DNA from 4 places in the Bacillus sp. ISL-39 genome. Region 4 is predicted to be linked to each of the others. Evidence: riboswitches for the same ligand, from Rfam matches in the RefSeq annotation. Region 4 holds a riboswitch; each other region holds the start of a gene.

Region 1 (5,363 bases), on a different contig from region 4:
AAGTAGTAAAGGAATTCCAGTCCGAAAAGAAACTCGAATCCAGGCAAATCGAGCTGGGCATAAATGAGAAAGGAATCGGGCTAGCACCGATTCGTGTGATCAAACTGACACCAGAACAGGACAAGAAATTAAAAGACCTGGAAGAACAATTATCAACAAATGAAGTTTCAATCCAGCTAGATTAACAGCTGCAACTGGGGGAACCAAGATGACAATCAAGAAGAAATTACTATTGAACTTATTGCTAGCCATTGGCTTATCGATTGTGATGATTTCTTTCATCATTTACAGGATGCTGATGGTCCAGGCATCTAATCAGGACTATGTCCAGGTACTGCTGACGGTCCAGAATCTTCAGGCTGAAACATCGGCCGTAAAGCAATCGCTAAGCAATTTTTCCTTCAATCCAACAGAAGGCAACAAGCAGGATGCTTTGGTGAAAATGGAGAAGACCTCGCAGACTTTTGCTCAGGCAAAAGAAGTGATACAGCAGGAGAACAGCAAATTCGTGCTGGAAAAGGCACTTGGAAAGTTCAGCACCCTGGAGTCTGAAGCTAAACAAGCTCTTGAGGACAAGGTAAGTGCTGAAGTTAAGCGTCAGTCACTGCGCAGTGAAGGAATCCTGAACGATTTGCACCTATTGAATATCCAGGTCAATGAATACTATAATTTTCTGCAGGAGGATTTGAAGAACCAGATCCAATTCATCATCTTGGCGGCTGTCATCGGCAGCATCTTGCTTGTGATTGTTGCTGGTGGTATTGGAATCAGGCTTACCAGCTCAATCACCAGGCCGCTGAAGCAGATTGCCTTCAATGCCCAGGAAATCGCCAGAGGAAACTTGATGATCGAAAAAGTTCCTTACAAACACAGGGATGAGCTTGGAACCTTGAACGAGTCTTTTGAAATGATGGCAGCCCAATTGACATCCCTGCTGCAAAAAGTGAACATGGCAAGCAAGGAAGTGGAAGATTTCGCAGGAGAAATCGAGCAGGAAAATATCGCGCTGACGGAAATCTCCAACCAAGTGGCTATATCAACGGATGAGCTTTCTGCAGGTGCCCAGACTGTCTCGGAAGATCTTCAGCAATCAGTCGAGCTGATTGATGAAATGGATAAGGAAATCATGCTGAACCTCGATTACACCCAGGAATCTTCCTCGTATAGCCAGGAAGCGGTGGAAGCAATCAGCGCAGGCAGAAAAGCGATCGAGGGGCAAAAAGTCTTAATTACCGAAAACAAAGAAGCCTCTGCTTCAATCCAGGCAGCGACTGATCAGTTTGCAGGCTATGCGGCAAAAATCCAGGATATGGCCCAAACTGTTTCAGCCATCGCGGATCAGACCAATCTGCTGGCATTGAATGCGGCGATTGAAGCAGCAAGGGCAGGAGAAGCCGGAAAAGGATTTGCAGTCGTTGCCTCAGAGGTCAGGAAGCTGGCTGAAGAATCCAACAGAGCCACAACACAAATCTTTGATATGGTCAATCTCCTAAAGACTGGACTTGAAGGAATCGGAGAAGCGGTAAACAAAGGCGGAGCAATCGCAGAAGAGCAGATGGAATCAATGAGCCTGACAATGTCTGCTTTTGTGAATATTGAATCGAAGGTAAGCGGCATCTCAGAGAAAGTTACTCAGCTTGTCAAAGGTATGGAAGCTTCGAAGGAATTGGGAGCCAGGGTTCTGCATAATGTTGAATCGATCAGTGCGGTCGTAGAGGAAACAGCCGCTGGAAGCGAAGAAATCTCCGCATCCACAACGGAACAATTATCTGCATTCGGCAACCTTTCGAAAAAGGTGACAGACCTGAGGAAGCTGACAAATGAGTTGAATGTATCCGTTTCAGTTTTTAAGTTTAATAGATAATAAGATGAGTATCATAGCCTTAGGGCCTGTGGTACTTTTTTTCGTAAAGATTGTTGTTAAAATCCTAAAGCCGATTTTAACGTAATATAAGGATCGGTAATAAGTTTGCGTGCTCTTTACCTCACAAAAGAGTCTACTTTGCGAGGAAAAATAGGTCATTCAATCATATTTGGTAGTCAATAGCAACAAAGTATGAGAAAAGAGCCTTATATGAAGAGCTATATGCAGCCGAAACTGCAGAAATGCTGCTGGGTCGAAATATTCGTGGAGTTTGCCGAATTGATCAAAAATTGGCAGGGATAATTAATAATTCGTCAATACCTTGCGTGGCGGGGAGAATTTGAGACACCTGAATGGCGAAAATTACGATGAAATAGGCCCACACGGTAAAATTACTTGAATTTGACATGCAGTATTGATTATATGAGTCTATAATTAAATACAAGATATAAGTATAGATTGAATAGATTGCTGTTCCTGGAACGGTACACTTTTGAGGCTGGATTTGATTTCATTTCATAAGGATACGATTAGTTGCATCAATAATAGATTAGAAGGTGAAGTTTTGAAGCAAAGAGATTTATTCTTAGCATTTTTTCGCGTGGGAATCCTTGGATATGGCGGCGGCCCGTCTTCGATTCCGCTTGTACATAAGGAAGTGGTTGAAAAATATAAATGGATGGATTCTGATGAATTCGGTGATGTTCTTGCTTTGGGAAATGCGCTGCCGGGTCCGATTGCCACAAAAATGGCGGGCTACATTGGCTATCGAGTAGGGGGATACCTTGGTATGATCAATGCCCTTGCAGCAACGATGATTCCAGCAATTATCCTGATGATCCTGCTGCTGACCGGTCTGAACTCATACAAAGATGAGCCTTGGGTGAAAGGAATGGCAGAGGCTGTTGTTCCAGTTGTTGCCGTCATGCTTGCTGTCCTGACATGGGATTTTATCAAGAAGTCAGGTAAATCAAACCTTGGTTGGGCGTGGACAGCTGTGGCGCTTATTGGCAGCCTGGTTCTTCTTCAATTCTTGAATCTGCATCCCGCTATTTTAATTTTTGTCTTGCTGCTCGGTGCCTTGCTGAAAAAAGACCCTGCAACATCTGAAAATAAACAAACAGGAGGGGAGCAGCAGTGATTTATTTCCATATATTTTTGGCCTTTTTTATTCCAGGGATTTTAGGATACGGCGGCGGCCCTGCCTCCATTCCATTAATCGAAAATGAAGTCGTTGACCGATATGGTTGGATGTCAGTCAATGAATTCAGTGAGGTGCTGGCAATGGGGAACGCCCTGCCTGGCCCGATTGCTACCAAGATGGCTGGGTATATCGGATATGCAGAAGGAGGAATCCTCGGAGCTATAGTTGGGGTATTTGCCACGGTAGCACCATCCCTAATCCTGATGATCAGCTTGCTCGGTTTGTTAATGAAGTTTAAAGATTCACCCCGTGTCAAAAGGCTGACAATCGTCGTCCGCCCTGTCATTGCCGTCCTTTTAGGAGTCATGACCTATGATTTCTTTTTCTCTTCCTATGAGGGGGTCGGGCTGATGCATACCATTCTGATTGGCGGAATCAGCTTCATCCTGATGGAAAAATTCAAAGTCCACCCTGCCTATGTCATCGCAGGATCCCTTGTTTACGGTGCCCTTGTTTTATCGTAAACAAGGGGTTTTCTTTTTCAAAAAATAATTCCTTACTCCTGCAGCCCTGTAAGCGGTAACATGAGAAAAACCTCAAAAAACTTTGTTGACAAATAAATCAGATAGACTTAATATTTCAATTATCGAAATTAATTAAATAAGTTACTTATCAAGAGAGACTGAGGGATTAGGCCCTATGACGTCCGGCAACCTCCTTTTGGGAAAGGTGCCACTTCCTGCAGAATGTTTTCATTCTGAAAGATAAGTCGTATAGATGTTTACGATGCCTCTTTCTTTGAATGAAAGAGGCTTTTTTATTTTTTAAAAACGGGGGTGCAAATCATGATTGAAGTGGAAAACCTGGTCAAGATTTATGAAACAAAAAAAGGGGCGGTTACAGGTGTTGACCAAGTTTCATTAAAAGTAGAAAAGGGAGAGATTTACGGTATTGTCGGATACAGCGGAGCCGGTAAAAGTTCTTTAATCCGATGCCTGAATCTTCTTGAAAAACCAACATCCGGAGAAATACATATTGATGGTCTGGAGCTAACTTCTTTGAACAAGAGTGAACTGAGGAAAGCGCGCCTGAAAATCGGGATGATCTTTCAGCACTTCCATCTTGTCAGCGCAAAGACAGTTAGTGAAAACATCGCCTTTGCGCTTAAAGCGGCCGGCACTCCGAAAGCGAAAATCAATGATAGAGTGACGGAGCTTCTTGATATGGTCGGCCTCACTGATAAAAGGGATGTCTATCCGGCACAATTGTCAGGCGGACAGAAACAGCGGGTCGGTATCGCCAGGGCGCTGGCGAACAATCCATCTGTGCTCTTATGTGATGAGGCTACTTCTGCTCTGGATCCAAGCACTACGAAATCAATCCTATCCTTACTTAAAAAGATTAATAGTGAATTGGGCATCACGATTGTCCTCATCACCCACGAGATGGAAGTCGTCAAGACCATCTGCGACAGGATGGCTGTTATGCAAGACGGGAAAATCATTGAAGAAGGAGAGGTGTATGAAGTCTTCGCGAATCCGAAACAAGCTCTCACAAGGGACTTTGTCAACGCCATCCTTCAATTCGAACTGCCGGAAAGATTGCTGAAGGAGCGTCGAGGAAAGCTGATCAAAATCTATTTCCAGGGTGAAATTGCCGAACAGGGAGTCATTTCTGATGTGTTCCAGACCTATAAGGTTCGCGGAAATATCCTGCATGGAAAGATTGAATATATTCAGGATATTCCATTGGGCATTTTCATTATGGAGATTTCGGGCGACCAGCTGGAGATTGACCGGGCGATTGCCTATATAGCGGCAAGGACTAAAAATCTGGAGGTGATTGATGATGCTGCTTGATAACCTGATTGCACTGCTGCCTGAATTGAATAAAGCGTTTTTTGAAACGATCTATATGGTCGGCATCTCCATCCTTGTCGCCATCATCGTTGGATTGCCAACAGGAGTCCTTCTTTTTGTCACTGACAAAGGACTGTTCCTGGAAAACCAGCTTTTTAAAAATATTGCCGGCTTCATCGTCAATATGATCCGTTCGGTTCCATTCATTATCTTGCTGATCGCCCTTCTCCCGCTTGCGAATTTAATTGCTGGCACGACAATTGGTCCGACAGCGGCATCTGTTTCATTGTCGGTCGCGGCAATTCCGTTTTTTGCGAGAATCGTAGAGCAAAGCTTTCGGGAAATTGATAAAGGAGTCATAGAGGCTGCCGTTGCAACTGGCGCGACTCCATGGATGATCATCAACGATGTACTGATACCTGAAGCGAAGCCTGGCATTGTCCAGGGGGTAACCATCACAATTATCAGCCTTGTTGCGTATTCGGCAATGGCCGGC
Region 2 (5,363 bases), on a different contig from region 4:
AGAACTAGTCGAATTCACAACAGGCCAGAAAGAAAAGAAATTCAACAATCCGATTGATTGACAGCAAAGTGCCCCGGCGATTGTTCGCCAGGGCACTTTTTAAAAATTGTCCTCATTCACAAGGCTGATGCCGCCTTATTAATGTCCGCTGCTCCTATCAAAGTTGCTTCCTGAAACGTCGGCGACATTTTCAATGGCGACAAGCGCATTTGGATCGATTTCGTTGACAACTGAGCGCAGTGTGGACAATTCGATCCGGCTGACGATGGTGTAGATGATTTTCTTTGGTTCACTTGAAAAAACACCCTGGCCCTGGATGTAGGTCATGCCCCGGCCTAATTGTTTTAGCAATGCTTCGGCGATTTCTTCAGGAACATCGGAAATGATTGTGACGGATTTTAGCTCCTCCATCCCTTCGACGACGACGTCGATCATCTTGAAGGCAATGAAATAGGTGATGATGGAGTACATGGCCGTTTCCCAGCTGAACACTAGCAGGGCGGCTAAAATGAAGATGAATAAGTTCATGACCATGACAATCTGACCGACAGAGACGGTGCGCTTTTTGCTGACAAGGATGGCGATGATTTCGGTTCCATCCAGTGCGCCGCCTGCCCGGATGACCAGACCAACCCCTGTGCCAAGGATTACCGCTCCGATGATCGTTGCTAAAAATAAATCATCCGTCACAGGTTCAAAATGGTGTAAATAAGCAGTCGCGCCGGATAAAATAATGACTCCATATAAGGTGCGGAACGTAAATTTCAATCCCATTCTCCGATATCCGATATATAGGAAAGGAAGGTTAAACACTAACAGGAATATACTCATCGAGATGTTCGTCAGTTCCGCTGCGATGATTGACAGCCCGATGACCCCTCCGTCAAGGATCGCGTTAGGAACAAGGAACAGATCGAGCCCGAATGCCGCGATAACCGCGCCGATTGTGATCGTCACAAGCTGTGTGACCTCTTTGATTATTCTTTTTTTCTTCGTTGTTGCCACTAAAGATCAAACCCTTTTCTATTAAGAATGTTTTCGCATTGATTGTTGCTTTTCGTTATTAATCTATCAACCGCATATTGGCTAGCTTCAAGGGGCCCTTTTCTAGCAGCTCCTTAACTGAAAATGCATAAGAAAACGTAAATATTCATAACCTGATTTTTACGTTTGACTATGAAAGCAACAAAGTTTACGAAAAGAGACTCTATAAAAACTCTACTATTAATTAGTAATGTATGTACTATACTTATTGTATCAAACATTAAAGCTAGCTGGTATTTTTTCATTATATATCCATGATTAGTAAAACCGGTAAATGGGGTAATGAGAAGGGGGAAGTTATTTGAAATTACGGAGGGGCTTTTTTTGGCTAACAATACTCAAGCTAAACATAAATCAAATAATCAGTCAGATTCAAAAAATAAGAAGAATCATCAGACTGGTAAAAATAAGAGAAAGTCATATATGAGAACTAACCCTAAGCCGCAGGAGAATGAGGAAAACAGACTGAAGCGGGCTGATGAAAGAAATCAAAAGCATGATGGCAATAAAGGAAGCGAAAATGGGAAGCCATCACATCAATCAAAAAAAGAAAAGGGCAACTCTTCTTCAAATCATTCAAAAAACGATAAAAGCAGGTCTTCCACCCAACAGGCCGGCAATGGCAATGGAAAGGCATCTTCCAATCAATCCAAGAATGGTAAAGAAAATGGCAAACCAGCCTCAAAACAATCGATAAACGGCAATGGTAATAAGGGTGGGAATGAAGGCGGCAAGAATTCATCAAACAAAAATCCTGATTCAGGAGCGAAAACTTCAGAAGATCAAGAAGTAAAGCATAAAGAGCAATCCGGCAAGTTCGAGACGGCCTTTAACAGGATTCACAAAGCGCTGAAGGAAATGGTAAAGGGAACGGACAGCGATGCGTTCGTGGAACTGCTGTACTCTGGGTATAAAAATCATTCATTGGTTCGTAAATATAAAAGTGAACTGCATCAGTTTGCGAAGCTCCGCAATGCGATTGTCCATGAGCGGGTGAACGCAGATTATTATATTGCCGAGCCGCATATCGAGGTGGTCGAACGGATTGAGGAGATCGCAAGGGAGTTTGAGAAGCCGCAGACGGCACTATCAATCGCGACCAGCCCGGTGTTTTACTATTACGAGGATGCCTATCTTAAAGATGTTCTAAAGGTGATCAATAAGTTTGATTTTACACGATTCCCTGTCTACGACAAGGATGATAAGTATGTTGCCTTGCTGACTTCAACGGAAATCATCCAGTGGCTGGCGAAGCATTTTTCCGACAGTGTGGTCCATTTCGAGGATGTCCGTGTAAAAGAGCTTTTGACGAAGGGGAAAAATTACTTTGTGACCTTTGTGGATGAGGCTGCATCACTTTATCATATTGAAGAATTATTCGAGCGATACCATACAAGAGGCAAGAAACTGCAGGCAGTCATCATTACGGAAACGGGAGACCGCCACGGGAAGCCAATTGGAGTGATAACGCCGTGGGACTTGCTTGACAGCGATCCGGAAGATTGAGCAGCCAATCTTCCAGCTGTCTCCAGCGTGAATCCAGTGTTTTCAGTGTGTGAACTGTCATTGACGATAAACCAGGGATGCTGATATACTTCAGCTATCTAAACTATTTTTAAAACCGAAATAACTCTTATCAAGAGCGGCGGAGGGACAGGCCCTGTGAAGCCCGGCAACCATCGTTTAAAATGAAAGGTGCTAATTCCTGAAGATTGCAGTCTGAAGATAAGTGAGGCTGACTGTAACCTCTCCTTATTTGGAGAGGTTTTTTATGATTATTTTTTCCATACTACAAATTCTAAAAGCAGGTGACCAAATGGCGAAAAAATTTGAAACGGAAGTACTTCATTCCATACATAAGAAGCAAACAGGAATTAAGAGCAAGGCGACACCGATTTATCAGACATCAGCATTTACCTTTAATGACCTTGATGAGCTTGAGGGCTTTTATCAGGGAGAGGGAAATTATTTATATTCAAGAGTTGGAAATCCGAATACGGATGAACTTGGTCAATCCTTAGCGGCACTTGAACTTGCGGAAGACGGGGCAGCAGCTTCCTCTGGTTTGGCTGCGATTTTAGCTGGTGTCCTGGCAGTGGTGAAGAATGGCGATCATATTGTTGCGGCTGATGATGTTTACGGCGGCAGTTTTCATATGCTGAAAGCTGAATTGGAGCGCTTTGGAATCGAAACAACGTTTGTCTCGTTTGCAGACCTAGAAAATGTAGAGCAGGCCATCAAATCCAATACGAAACTTCTTTACACAGAGTCCATCACAAATCCGCTCCTCCGTGTTGAAAAATTGGAGGACGTCATTGCGCTGGCTAAGAAAAGAAATCTTACTGTATTAGTTGATAATACGTTCGCTACACCGCTTTATGTCCGCCCGTTATTGCTAGGAGCCGATCTTGTCGTCCACAGTGCCACGAAATACATCGGAGGCCACAGTGATGTTACCTCTGGTGTTATCGTTGGCAAGAAGGTATTGATAGCAGAAGCGCGCGCAAGAATCGTGAATCTTGGTGCGAACCTCAGCCCGTTTGAAGCGTGGCTGACTTGCAGAGGGTTGAAGACCCTTGCTTTAAGAATGAAAGCTCAATCGGAAAATGCCAGGTTGCTGGCTGACAGTCTGAAGGAACATCAGAATGTTTCAAAGGTATATTATCCATTTTCAGAAGGTGAAAAAGGTTTTGGTGCCATCGTAACAATTGAACTGGCAGAACACGTGGATACAGACAGGTTTTTGAAATCGCTTGGTTGGATAAAGATTGTGCCTACACTTGCGGGAGTTGAAACGACTGTCTCCCATCCGCTGAAAACCTCCCATCGCGCGCTGCCTCCAAAGGCTCAGGCAGAGCTTGGCATTACGTATCGACTAGTCAGGATTTCAGTGGGAATCGAGAATAGCCAGGATATAATCGAGCAATTTGAAGCTGCACTGACTGAGGCTGGAAATTAAAAAATTTCGGGTTGCTTCGAATTTAACTAAAAAAGTCTCTTTGGTTTATCATATCAGCAGTTAATCGTTCGACATAAGGTTTACGCCTCCTGTGTGTGGGTATTTTTATAGGGACTACTCGTCTAAAGGAGGCTTTTAATATGTTTGAACATGAAAAACATCTTGTTGGAGTATATGATAACGAGCAAGACGCAATCCAGGCTGTTGAGGACCTGAAAAGACAGGGATACTCAACCGATGACATTTCTGTAATCAGTAAAAACGAAGATGAGGTTCACGATGTAAACGAAGCTACCGGTACAAAGACTGAGGAAGGTCTTGCTGCAGGAGCGGCAACAGGCGGCGTATTAGGCGGCCTTACTGGATTATTGGCAGGCATCGGCGCACTTGCGATCCCTGGAATCGGTCCAATCGTAGCTGCGGGCCCAATCGCTGCGACACTTACTGGCGCTGCAGTAGGCGCAGGTGCAGGCGGTTTGGCTGGAGCACTGATCGGAATGGGTATTCCGGAAGATGAAGCAGAACGCTACGAAGGCTATGTAAAAGAAGGTAAGATTCTCGTTGTTGTCGAGCGCGACGAAAACAGAGTTGGCCTGAATGATCGTACTACAGCGATTGATGGCACTAGGACTGGAAACCCAGTTGATGCACCGCTGACTTCGGACAACCCTGCCAACACTCGTTTTGATAACACACGCGACTTTTAATAACCATGCCATATAAAAAGGCTGCCAGATCATTCTGGCAGCCTTTTGGCATCCTACGACTTACTCTTTCTCTCCGTATCCAATAAATCGATCCGACTGGCGTCATCGTAATTGAAAGCGGATGTGATGAAGAACATCAACATGCCGCCGATTATACCGAGACAAATGACAAAACCAATGGTCATCACCCAAAGATAGCCCATAATTCGCATTCCTCCCTTGATTAATCTATATGCAACGTGCTTGTGATGTTTTCTTATAAAAAAATAATAAAGTATAATTTCTTGGATTATTCTCATCCTATCAGGTGAGGAGGATGGAAAATGTTCAAGAAAATAATATTAGCTCTGCTTTTAATGGTAATAGCCATCCCGACTGTTTCGTTTGCCCAGCAAGTCCACACAGTACGGCCCGGGGACACTCTATGGAAAATTTCAGTCAGGTACCAGGTTGGACTTTCCGAAATCATCGCCGCCAACCCGCAGTTTAAAAATCCAAATTTGATTTATCCTGGCCAGAGGGTGAATATCCCTACAATAAGAGCAACAAAGAGTATCGAAAGCCAGGTAATCCAGCTTACAAACCAGGAGCGCGCCAAGAATGGCCTGAAGCCACTTGCTGCTGACTGGCAGCTCTCCAGGGTCGCCAGATAT
Region 3 (5,363 bases), on a different contig from region 4:
GAAATCACACGAATAACAATGATAAAATGAATATGAAATCAATGATGAACAACAGAGGAGCGAGTACGATGGGGATGCCATTAGAGTTGAATACAATGATCGTAACAAAGGGCCGGGAAAAGAGGCTCGAAGACAATTTCTTCTCTCTGAAAAAGGAAGGCTACAGGCTTTATCCAATTGACATTCCACTAGAAGTCAAGAAAACAATCGAAGGTGACCTCACAGGAACAGGCGTCATTTCAAAAGTCGAGTGGACCGAAAATGAGACAACAATTACTTACCAATTAGTTTCCTTAAATTCTACGAACTAAGGCAGGGCACATATTGTGCTCTGTTTTTTTGTATATAAATTTTAAATTTATGTTTTTGATTATCTCTTGACAACATTAAAGAACGAATATTATCTCTTTTTTGGCGAAAAATAAGAAAAAAAGGAGTTATGAATGACAATGGAACATAACCCTCAATTGACTTCATCAGAGGTTGCCGCAATGTGGGGAGCGTATATGCAGAATTCAATGGCTCACTGTATTGTTCAGCATTTTGCAAAGGTAAATGAAGATACCTCAATGACGGAAATCATCAATACTGCATTATCAAACTGCAAATTTGTAGTGGATCAAGTCAAATCGATTTTCGAAAAAGATCAACATGCACTGCCTATCGGTTTCACTCAGGAGGACGTCAATCTAGAGGCAAGCCGAGTGTATTCAGACCTTTTTGCATTGCGATATATTAAATATATGGCTTCGGCTGGAACAGTTGCATCAGCAGCTTTTCTGGAAGTATTGGCCAGGAATGATGTAAGACAATTATTTTCGAAGACTTCTGAGACATTTATGAAACTTTATAATGATTCCTGTGACTTGCTTCTAAAAAAAGGTACATTCGTACGCTCACCAACAATACCTCCAATGGAGAAAGCGGAATATCTTCAGGATGAATCATTTTTATCGAGTTTAATTGGAAGACACCGTCCGCTTACCGCTGTGGAACTGGCTCATATATCTAAAAATACAGAGACAAATTCCATTGGCAGAACCTTTTTAGCAGGTTTTTCTCAGACAGCCAAATCACCAGAGGTTCGAACGTTTATGGAAAGAGGTTCTGAAATAGCTGCTAAGCATGAATCGGTATTTAGAGAAATTCTAATACAAGATGGGGTCCCGCTTCCAAGTACCTGGGATTCAGCGATTTCACAATCAATTGTTCCGCCTTTTTCCGATAAGCTGATGATGTTTCAAACCAACAGTTTGAATGCTATCAGTGTTGGTGGTTACGGAACAGCAATGGGAGCAAGCCTAAGAAAAGATTTAGGCGGAGATTATACAAGACTTGTGACTGAAATCCTTCAATATGCAAATGACGGGATTAAAATAATGATTAATAACAGATGGATGGAACAGCCTCCGCAAAATGTCGATAGGGAAGCATTAAGAAACAGAAGTAATTAGTATGAATTGCCATAGTTAGCTTTGTTTTTTCACGTTAACCAATAGATTGGAGAAAAGAAAAGGCCATTTCCGTTTGGAAATGGCCTTTATGTCTATTTCGCTGTAGGTCCGCCTTTTTCTTCGATCACGGATGGTACGTTTGTGAACTTTTTGAAGTTTTCACGGAACTTGCCTGCGAGTTCGTTTGCTTTTGCGTAGTATGATTCTTTGTCGCTCCATGTTTTGACGGGCTGGAGGACATCGTCAGGTACACCAGGTACATGTGCCGGAATATCCAGGCCGAAGATTTCGTCTTTGACGGTTTCGACATTGTTCAGTTCGCCCTCAAGTGCTGCCTGGACCATTGCGCGTGTGTAGGCCAGCTTCATGCGGCTTCCTGTGCCATACTCCCCGCCTGTCCAGCCTGTGTTCACGAGGAAGACCTTCGCATTGTGCTCGTCAATTTTTTCACCGAGCATTTCCGCATATCTTGTTGCTGCAAGCGGAAGGAAAGGTGAACCAAAGCAAGTCGAGAACGTTGCCTGCGGTGAAGTGATCCCGCGCTCAGTTCCAGCGAGCTTTGATGTATATCCGCTCAAGAAATGGTACATTGCCTGTTCCTTCGTCAGCCTGGCGATTGGAGGCAAGACTCCGAAAGCATCAGCAGTCAGGAAGACGATCGCGTTCGGATGACCGGCAATGCTAGGGTCTACGATGTTATCGATTGCCTGGATCGGATAAGCTGCACGAGTGTTTTCAGTCAGGCTGCCGTCATCATAATCCGCAACTCGGGTCTCATCATCGACCACGACATTTTCAAGAACAGATCCGAAGCGGATTGCATCATAAATCTGCGGTTCTTTTTCCTTCGATAAGTTGATGCACTTCGCGTAGCAGCCGCCTTCGATGTTGAAGACACCGTTAGCTGACCAGCCATGCTCATCATCACCAATCAGGCGGCGATTGTTATCAGCTGACAGAGTTGTTTTTCCGGTTCCGGACAAGCCGAAGAACAATGCAACATCTCCTTCGCGTCCCACATTTGCAGAGCAGTGCATGGAAAGGATGCCGTTTTCAGGAAGCAGGTAGTTCATCACGGAGAAAATCGATTTCTTCATTTCGCCCGCATATTCTGTTCCGCCGATCAACACGACGCGCTGTTCAAAGGAAACGATGATGAATGTCTCGGAATTCGTTCCATCAACCTCTGGATCCGCTTTGAAAGTCGGTGCAGATATGACCGTGAATTCAGATTCATGGTCTGCAAGCTCTTCCTCAGTTGGACGGATGAACAATTGATGTGCGAAAAGGTTGTGCCAGGCGTATTCGTTGATGACCTGGATCGGAAGGCGGTATTTCTTGTCAGCGCCAGCGAATCCTTTGAATACAAAAACTTCTTCTTTTTCTTTAAGGAAATTCAATACCTTATTATATAGCTTTGTAAAAGATTCCTCGGAAATCGGCTGGTTGACAGAACCCCAGTCAATTTTATCCTTCACTGACTCTTCTTCGACAATGAATTTATCTTTAGGTGAACGGCCAGTATATTTACCAGTAGTCGCTCTGACTGCACCAGTTGAAGTCAGGAGCCCTTCGTTCCGGTTCAGGACCTTTTCAACAAGCTGGGGAACGGATAACTGCACCTGTACATTGCTTCCTTTTAATAATGCTGAAAGTTCATTTGATATTCCTACAACATTCATCGGAGAATACCTTCCTTTTTTAAAAGATTAATAATTTGTAAGTGTTTACATCTCGTTATTAGTATAACACATTGGTTCAATTAATCTATACTAATGATTCGGAAAATTACCTTGTACCTCACTTGCGTTATATAATTCTTTCTTTATATAGTCAAGCAAAAAGGGTTCATTTAAGTACCTTTTTATTATACAAAAAAACTTTCAACAACAATCGACAAAATTACCGAGAAAATCATTGACATGCAATTATAGTTTCGATATGATTTGTCCTTGAACGGATACTCTCTTATCCCGAGCTGGTGGAGGGACAGGCCCAATGAAACCCAGCAACCTGCAAACGTGAAAAAACAGCCTTTGGAATGCTGATCTTTTTCCGGGCAAAGGTGCTAACCTGACGCAAGGGAACTGCCCTTGAACGATAAGAGCGAAAGGCGCGGATTTAAGCAAAAACCTTTCCTCGTAAATGGAGAGGTTTTTTATATTGCTTTTTTCTGTCCGATGCATGGAAATGCTGCTGGACTGCCTTCTTAGGTGTCATTGCTCCCGTGGGTGAAATTAGGAAAAAAAGACATTCACCATGAATCCTAAACAAATTTTTCTAATAAAAACTCAGCGTTTATTTCATACTACATAGGGAATGAGTACCGTATCAACCCGGGGTCTGTATTGGGACAGCCTCGATCAATTTTTATAAATAAGGGAGGAACTCAGATGTCAAACAAACGCCGTTTGTTCACTTCTGAATCAGTAACAGAAGGCCATCCGGATAAAATCTGCGACCAGATTTCTGACGCGATTTTGGATGCGATCCTTGCAAAAGATGCTAATGCACGTGTTGCTGCTGAAACATCAGTTACAACAGGACTTGTACTTGTTGCAGGGGAAATCACTACATCTACATACGTAGACATTCCGAAAATCGTTCGTGAAACAGTCAAGGAAATTGGCTATACTCGCGCGAAGTACGGTTTCGACTCTGAAACATGCGCTGTATTGACTTCAATTGACGAGCAGTCTGCTGACATCGCAATGGGTGTTGACCAGGCGCTTGAAGCACGTGAAGGCCAAATGTCCGATGCAGAAATCGAAGCAATCGGAGCAGGAGACCAGGGCTTAATGTTCGGGTTTGCCTGCAACGAAACGAAAGAGCTAATGCCGCTTCCGATTTCATTGGCACATAAGATTTCCCGCCGCCTGACTGAAGTGCGCAAGGAAGAAATCCTTCCATACCTTCGTCCAGACGGAAAAACTCAGGTAACAGTAGAGTACGATGAGAACGACAAGCCAGTCCGCATCGATACAATTGTTATCTCCACTCAGCACCACCCGGAAGTTTCGCTCGAGCAAATCCAGCGCAACCTTAAAGAACATGTCATCAAGCCTGTTGTACCAGCGGAATTGATCGACGAAAACACAAAATACTTCATCAATCCAACTGGCCGTTTCGTAATCGGCGGACCACAGGGTGATGCAGGTCTTACTGGCCGCAAGATCATCGTAGATACTTACGGCGGATACGCTCGCCATGGCGGAGGCGCATTCTCTGGTAAGGATCCTACAAAAGTTGACCGTTCAGCTGCATACGCTGCACGTTACGTTGCGAAGAACATTGTAGCTGCCGGCCTTGCTGAAAAAGTTGAAGTTCAGCTTGCATACGCAATCGGTGTTGCTCGTCCGGTATCCATCTCAATCGATACTTTCGGAACAGGCAAAGTAAGCGAAGATGTATTGATCGACGTTGTAGAAAGCAACTTCGACCTTCGTCCTGCTGGAATCATCAATATGCTTGACCTGCGCAAGCCAATTTACAAGCAGACAGCTGCTTATGGACACTTTGGCCGTTCTGACGTTGACCTTCCATGGGAGCGTACAGACAAGGCAGAGACGCTTCGCACCCAAGCACTAGATAAATAAAAAAGTACAAAGGGAGTTGCATAGGAATATGTAACTCCCTTTATTATTTGCCGTCTAATCAGGGAACACTCAAAAACTCGCCTGGTTTGCACCTGGTTCAAAAGGTGTAAAATAGAGTATTACCTTAAATTTCCCTTAGATTTTACTGCAAAAATTTTGCGTTTAATGATAGTATTAGATGGTATGTTTTTAGAAAGATGCATTTCTTTAGGTTCTTTGTTATAAAAATCGCGCCTTGAGCGGAAATCAGCGCAAAACTAAATTTTTTCTGAAATGAAAAACTAAATTTTTTCTGAAATGGAGAAGGTGAAGT
Region 4 (5,363 bases):
CATTGGTCTGACAGACGATGATTCGGTATTCACGAGAGCATTTTCTACCCTTGTGATTGCGCTTATTTTAGACAGGGACCGTGAAGAACGATTTCTTTCGCAAGAATTAGCCCTTAAAGCCATAGAGAGCAGCATTCTTTATTTAAAAGAAGAAGAAGATACTCGAAAATACGTCGAGGAAAAAGGCTGGGCCCATTCTATAGCGCACGGAGCTGACCTTTTGGCTGAGGCTGTTAAGCACCCATTATTTGACTTATCTTTAGCAAGCGAATGCCTTAATACAATCGGCGGTTGCATCCTAAAAGATACAGCTTATATCGATGAAGAAGATGAGCGTCTTATCTATGCGGTGTTTGCCCTATTAGAAAAGGGGATGAATGAACATCTATTAAAAGAGTGGATTGTGAATCTATCAAACAAAGTAGTGGATATTAAAAATACAGCTGGGTATACCCCTTACTTCTTCCGGATGAACACGAATGTAAATCAATTCATAAAATCGCTTTACTTCCGGCTGCTGTTTTTAAACACAGGGATGAATACAAGACAGGAGATTGAACGTATTTTAAAATCTCAAATCATAGTATAAAGAAATTTTCGGGGACTAAAAAGAACGCAAAGGTGCTTTGCGTCCTTTTCATACTTATAACATTTGTTTGGCCAATGAAATGGTGTCTTTCTTAATCTGCTCTTCGGATATATTCGGATTGTTGTAGCCAATATTATAATAGACCCCATCCTTTTCAAAAGAAAGGGTTCCGTTATAGTACCCTGCGACTTCTTCAGTTATTTGAACTTCATCCCCTAACGACTCGGCGTATTCCACTTTAAAGTTATGGATAGAAATCATAAGAATGATGTTATCTTCTTTGTTTTTTGAAACACTCATTAAATCGACTCTTAACTCTTTCCCATCGTGCTTGAAATCCTCAATGGTCATTTTCAGCGGCATACCGTCAAAAGGAAGTTCCTTAGGCGGGTATACTTCAAATGGCAATGCATCTAAGCCTACTTTCAAGGATGGTACATTATATAAGATCGGTATTCTTTTCAACTGTTCCTCGGTGGCATTCCCGGTTTGTTCCACTTTCTCGAGTTTACTAGTATCGAGCGCTCCATTTTGTTTTTGCTGGCAGCCGAAAAGCAATAGTATTAGGATTATAAGAATAAATGATAACTTTTTCATCTTTTCTCCCCCTTTACCTTTTAATACGGAAGAACGCTGGAAAAGTTTCAAAATTTACCCAAATACTCAAAAACTAACCAAACATTATTTCTTATTGTTCCAAACGTTTGCTCCAAAGCCCACCGCCAGGACACTGAAGATACTTCCAATCAAGATAGATTATCACATTTTACCTCAGAAAAAACAAAAAAAGCAGGGGAAATCCCTGCTTATCTTGTCACAGCCCCGTACTCGGCAGCCAGCTTTTCTCTTAAAAACTTTGCCAGCTCAAGCATGCCAAATTTTCCTGCCTTTGCCTCTGCATCGGGATTGTAATTCGTATTTGTATTGATATCGTAAGTGAAGATTTCCCCTGCCTCGTTTCTGATGAATTCAATTCCGGCAACATGAATATTATTTGATTCAAGTACTCTTTTATATTTTTCAATAATGGGATCATTAAAGCCTTCAATTACCTGGAATTTCGGCTTTTCTTCAACCTCTTCACCTACCGGGCAGAACAGGTCTCCAATCTGGCATGCATCAGCCGGGCATAATTCAAAACCTTCCGAAGTATCGACTTTCACTGCATAAGCAAACTGGCCGCCGACAAACTCGCATCTGGTAATATAGCCCTCCGGGGACTGGATATATTCCTGAATCAGTGTCACACCATCAACCGGTTCTTCAAAAGAAGGTCCGTCAACATATGCCTTCAGTGCTTCGATTGATTGAAACAGCTGGACCCCAAGACCTTTTCCTGCTCGATTATGCTTCGTGATAAATGCCTTCCCGTCAAATTCCTTCGCAGCATCCAATAGCTGTTTTTTCCCGACAGTCGCAATTGTCCTCGGAGTTTCTACTCCATGCTTGGCCAGCTCGAGGTATTGCTTGACCTTGCTTACTTCCAGTTCCAGCGCCCGGGATCCGTTGTATACCTTCCTGCCGTTGTTCTCCAGCCACGATAGAACCTGCGCTGTATATTCAGGGGCGAAGCGATGGCCTCTTGTGTGAGAGGAAGCGCTCATCCTGCTGTAAAAAATACCTTCTGGCGGTTCCTTCGATAAATCCAGCAGGCCTTCGTCCAGATGCCATTCCTCAAAAGGAATCCCCAGCTCCTCAAGCCTCTTTGTTAAATGAATGGTCCATTCACTATTTTCATGGATGATGTATACTTTGCTCATTATTTCTTCCTCCCCTTAGTTTAATGTAGATTATACAATCGCTTGCTTTCTTTTTGCCTCAACAAGCGGCATTACTTGTTTTGCGAAACGTTCCATTTCTTCGAGCTGCGGAGAGAATTGCAGTAATAGCAATCCTAAACCGGCATCTTCATACTGCAATATCCGCTCGGCGATTTGTTCTGGTGTCCCTACTAAATTTGGCCTCAGTCCACGGTTTGATACCGAGTAATCCTGAAGCTGAATTTGCTGTTCAAGCTGGGATTTGCTTGTAAAGTCCTTAAAGCCCGCATAGGCACTTGATTCTTTTACAGTCGTGATCCGTTCCAATTCTGCAAATGCTTCTTTTTCGGTATCGCGGCAAATGACATAGGCAGCCATTCCGAACTCTGACAGTCCTGGATTTGACGTAGCAGCTCTGCGGTCTTTCATATCGGTTATTTTCTGTTCAATTTCTTCTACTGTTCCGCCATGCATGACATAGGCATCGCATTTTTCAACAATAGTCTGTTTTCCCTTTGGACTTTCCCCGCCGGCATAAAGAATCGGATTTGGCCGCTGGACTGGTTTCGGGAACAGCTTCGTATCCTTCAGCTGATAAAACTTCCCTTCATAAGAGAAGCTATCTTCACTCCATAGTCCCTTGAGTACATCAATGAACTCCGTAGTCCGCTCATATCTTTCATCATGTTCGGTAAAGATCCCGCCGTACTGACGCGCTTCTTCCTCCCACCAGGCAGAAACGACATTGAGGGTAAATCGCCCGTTGCTGATTTGGTCTATGTTTGCCGCCATCTTTGCTGTGATTGCAGGATTGTGGAAACCCGGCCTAACAGCAGCCATGATCTCGATTTTTTCAGTCACAGAAGCCAAAGCAGCAGCTGTTGTCCAGGCTTCTAGGGAGTCATGCTCCGGGCCTTTGATATCATTAAGATACAATTCGGCGATCAAAGTAGTTGAGTAGCCCCACTCTTCTGCTGACTGAATCACCTGCTTTGCATAATCAAAGGTAGGCGGCATGTTTTCATCCTCTACATTCCTTAGCCATCCGCCAAATATCGGCAGCCAAAATCCATACTTCATCACAATCTCTCCTCTGCTCATTTAAACTCAACTTAACCAACCCGATAAGTTGGTTTTACAGGAAAAACATTAGAGACTTAAAATTAAGCCTCCTAAACACAAAAAGCTCCCTTCTTTAAGAAGAGAGCCATAGAATACTCTCTTCTCATCTTTCAGACAAAATTGTCCGCAGGAATTGGCACAGTATTCTTTCAGAACCTGTTGCCGAGGTTTCGCAGGGCCTTTCCCTCCACCTCTCTTGATAAGAAGACATCATGTATTAAATTTTAGTTTAATAAAGTGATAATATTCTAAATTCAAACAAAAGTCAATTCGTTTATCGAAATATTTTTATATTTCTATCGGAAATCCTGACAGAAATTTATTTACCCTCCGAGATGCCTCTATTAGTCTTTCTGGAGGCTGAACCATAGCGATCCTGACATACCCTTCGCCTTGTTTGCCAAAAGCATCACCAGGAACGACGGCAATCCCTTCTTCCTCAATTAGCTTGAAGGCAAAATCGCGGGATTTCCAGCCGGCAGGAATTTTAGCCCACACAAACATCGTTGCCGGAGAATTAGCCACTTCCCATCCGCTGTCCCGAAAACCAGATACCAAAGCATCCCGCCGTGCTTCATACTGCTTTAGCTGATCCTTCAGGAAAGAATAATCAGAAGTAAGTGCGGCAATCGCTGCTTTTTGGATTGGGTAAAAGATGCCGTAATCGATATGTGATTTAAAGGAAGCAAGAATATCGATGACCTGTGAATTTCCTGCTACATATCCAATACGGCAGCCTGCCATATTGAAAGTCTTTGAGAGTGAATTGAACTCTACTCCAACTTCCTTTGCACCAGGGACGGATAAGAAACTGATTTGCGGGTTATGATCGTAAATCAATTCAGAATAGGCGAAGTCATGTACGACTAGGATATTATGTACGTTGGCGAATTCGATCACCTGTTCAAAAAAGCTGGTGTCAGCAAGTGCAGTGACAGGATTTCCAGGATAGCTCAAGATCACCATTTTTGTTTTTTGTAAAATTTCAAGAGGAATCTCATTAAGCTGCGGCAGGAATTTATTCTCTTCCAGTAAAGGCATAGGATAAATAGTGCCGCCTGCGATGGTAACACTCGCTTCATAGATCGGGTAACCTGGATCTGGAACAAGTACATAATCACCAGGATCAATGATGGCTGTAGCAAGATGCGCAAGCCCATCCTGCGAGCCCATTAGCTGCAGGACTTCACTTCCAGCTTCCAGTTCAACCGAATAACGCTGATGGTAAAAGTATTTTACCGCCTCGTTAAATTCACTAATTCCCTTAAGCGTGTACCCATATTTCCCTGGATTCATCGAATATTTAGCAAGCTCCTCCATGACAAAAGAAGGCGGTCCAAAATCCGGGCTTCCAATACTCAGGTCGATCACATCTTTCCCGTTCATCAAGGCCGCCTGCTTACGGTCAACCACTTCCTGAAAAATACTGGATGTCATTTTTCTAATCTTTTCTGATCCGTAGATTTTCATGGACATTCCCCTTTACTGTTCATTCATTCATGATGTTTTCGTCGAGGTTGATTCATCTGAATTTTTAAAATATAAATTCGATTATAGCATTTTCGTTTGATCAGTTCTAGAAAAAAATAATATGAGCTGCTATCCACCTTAACTTGCAACTGATTAAGCTTTTATTGCGGATAATTCCAGTTGGTGGTGATTTTTAATGTCAGTTTGATTTTTTTTAACATTGATTGAAAGCCTTTTAATACCTGTTACCAACAATTTAATACCAGTTGGGATTTCGGGTAACCGGATAGGTTAGATTTGCGAATATCGATGTTAAAACACAAAAAGAGCTGCCCAGGGCAGCTCTCCACTATTCTCGTGTGATGATTTTGTCGATAATCCCATATTCGAGTGCTTCTTGGGCACTCATGAAATAATCCCTG

The links. Region 4 has a riboswitch for S-adenosylmethionine ahead of J7E37_RS02775 (LLM class flavin-dependent oxidoreductase). Riboswitches for the same ligand answer to the same signal wherever they lie in the genome.
Region 1: linked by a shared signal. The riboswitch ahead of J7E37_RS09550 (methionine ABC transporter ATP-binding protein) and the one ahead of J7E37_RS02775 (LLM class flavin-dependent oxidoreductase) in region 4 are both predicted to bind S-adenosylmethionine.
Region 2: linked by a shared signal. The riboswitch ahead of J7E37_RS07375 (trans-sulfuration enzyme family protein) and the one ahead of J7E37_RS02775 (LLM class flavin-dependent oxidoreductase) in region 4 are both predicted to bind S-adenosylmethionine.
Region 3: linked by a shared signal. The riboswitch ahead of metK (methionine adenosyltransferase) and the one ahead of J7E37_RS02775 (LLM class flavin-dependent oxidoreductase) in region 4 are both predicted to bind S-adenosylmethionine.

What each region holds. Positions count from the first base shown of each region.
Region 1 is NZ_JAGGQM010000009.1:91,129-96,491, forward strand. It holds gene J7E37_RS09530 (BMP family lipoprotein) at 1-185, shown strand, start outside; gene J7E37_RS09535 (methyl-accepting chemotaxis protein) at 209-1,864, shown strand; gene J7E37_RS09540 (chromate transporter) at 2,430-3,005, shown strand; gene J7E37_RS09545 (chromate transporter) at 3,002-3,532, shown strand; SAM riboswitch class I at 3,675-3,779, shown strand; gene J7E37_RS09550 (methionine ABC transporter ATP-binding protein) at 3,854-4,867, shown strand; gene J7E37_RS09555 (methionine ABC transporter permease) at 4,857-5,363, shown strand, end outside.
Region 2 is NZ_JAGGQM010000005.1:264,424-269,786, reverse strand. It holds gene J7E37_RS22225 (hypothetical protein) at 1-61, shown strand, start outside; gene J7E37_RS07385 (YitT family protein) at 139-1,005, opposite strand; gene J7E37_RS22025 (CBS domain-containing protein) at 1,369-2,550, shown strand; SAM riboswitch class I at 2,675-2,776, shown strand; gene J7E37_RS07375 (trans-sulfuration enzyme family protein) at 2,861-4,003, shown strand; gene J7E37_RS07370 (YflT domain-containing protein) at 4,144-4,710, shown strand; gene safA (SafA/ExsA family spore coat assembly protein) at 5,034-5,363, shown strand, end outside.
Region 3 is NZ_JAGGQM010000011.1:4,822-10,184, forward strand. It holds gene J7E37_RS10465 (alpha/beta hydrolase family protein) at 1-16, shown strand, start outside; gene J7E37_RS10470 (DUF2584 domain-containing protein) at 69-311, shown strand; gene J7E37_RS10475 (DUF3231 family protein) at 444-1,454, shown strand; gene pckA (phosphoenolpyruvate carboxykinase (ATP)) at 1,547-3,136, opposite strand; SAM riboswitch class I at 3,420-3,561, shown strand; gene metK (methionine adenosyltransferase) at 3,848-5,050, shown strand.
Region 4 is NZ_JAGGQM010000002.1:219,176-224,538, forward strand. It holds gene J7E37_RS02760 (DUF2785 domain-containing protein) at 1-589, shown strand, start outside; gene J7E37_RS02765 (hypothetical protein) at 644-1,186, opposite strand; gene J7E37_RS02770 (ATP-grasp domain-containing protein) at 1,396-2,349, opposite strand; gene J7E37_RS02775 (LLM class flavin-dependent oxidoreductase) at 2,380-3,429, opposite strand; SAM riboswitch class I at 3,572-3,677, opposite strand; gene J7E37_RS02780 (LL-diaminopimelate aminotransferase) at 3,760-4,941, opposite strand; gene clpP (ATP-dependent Clp endopeptidase proteolytic subunit ClpP) at 5,291-5,363, opposite strand, start outside.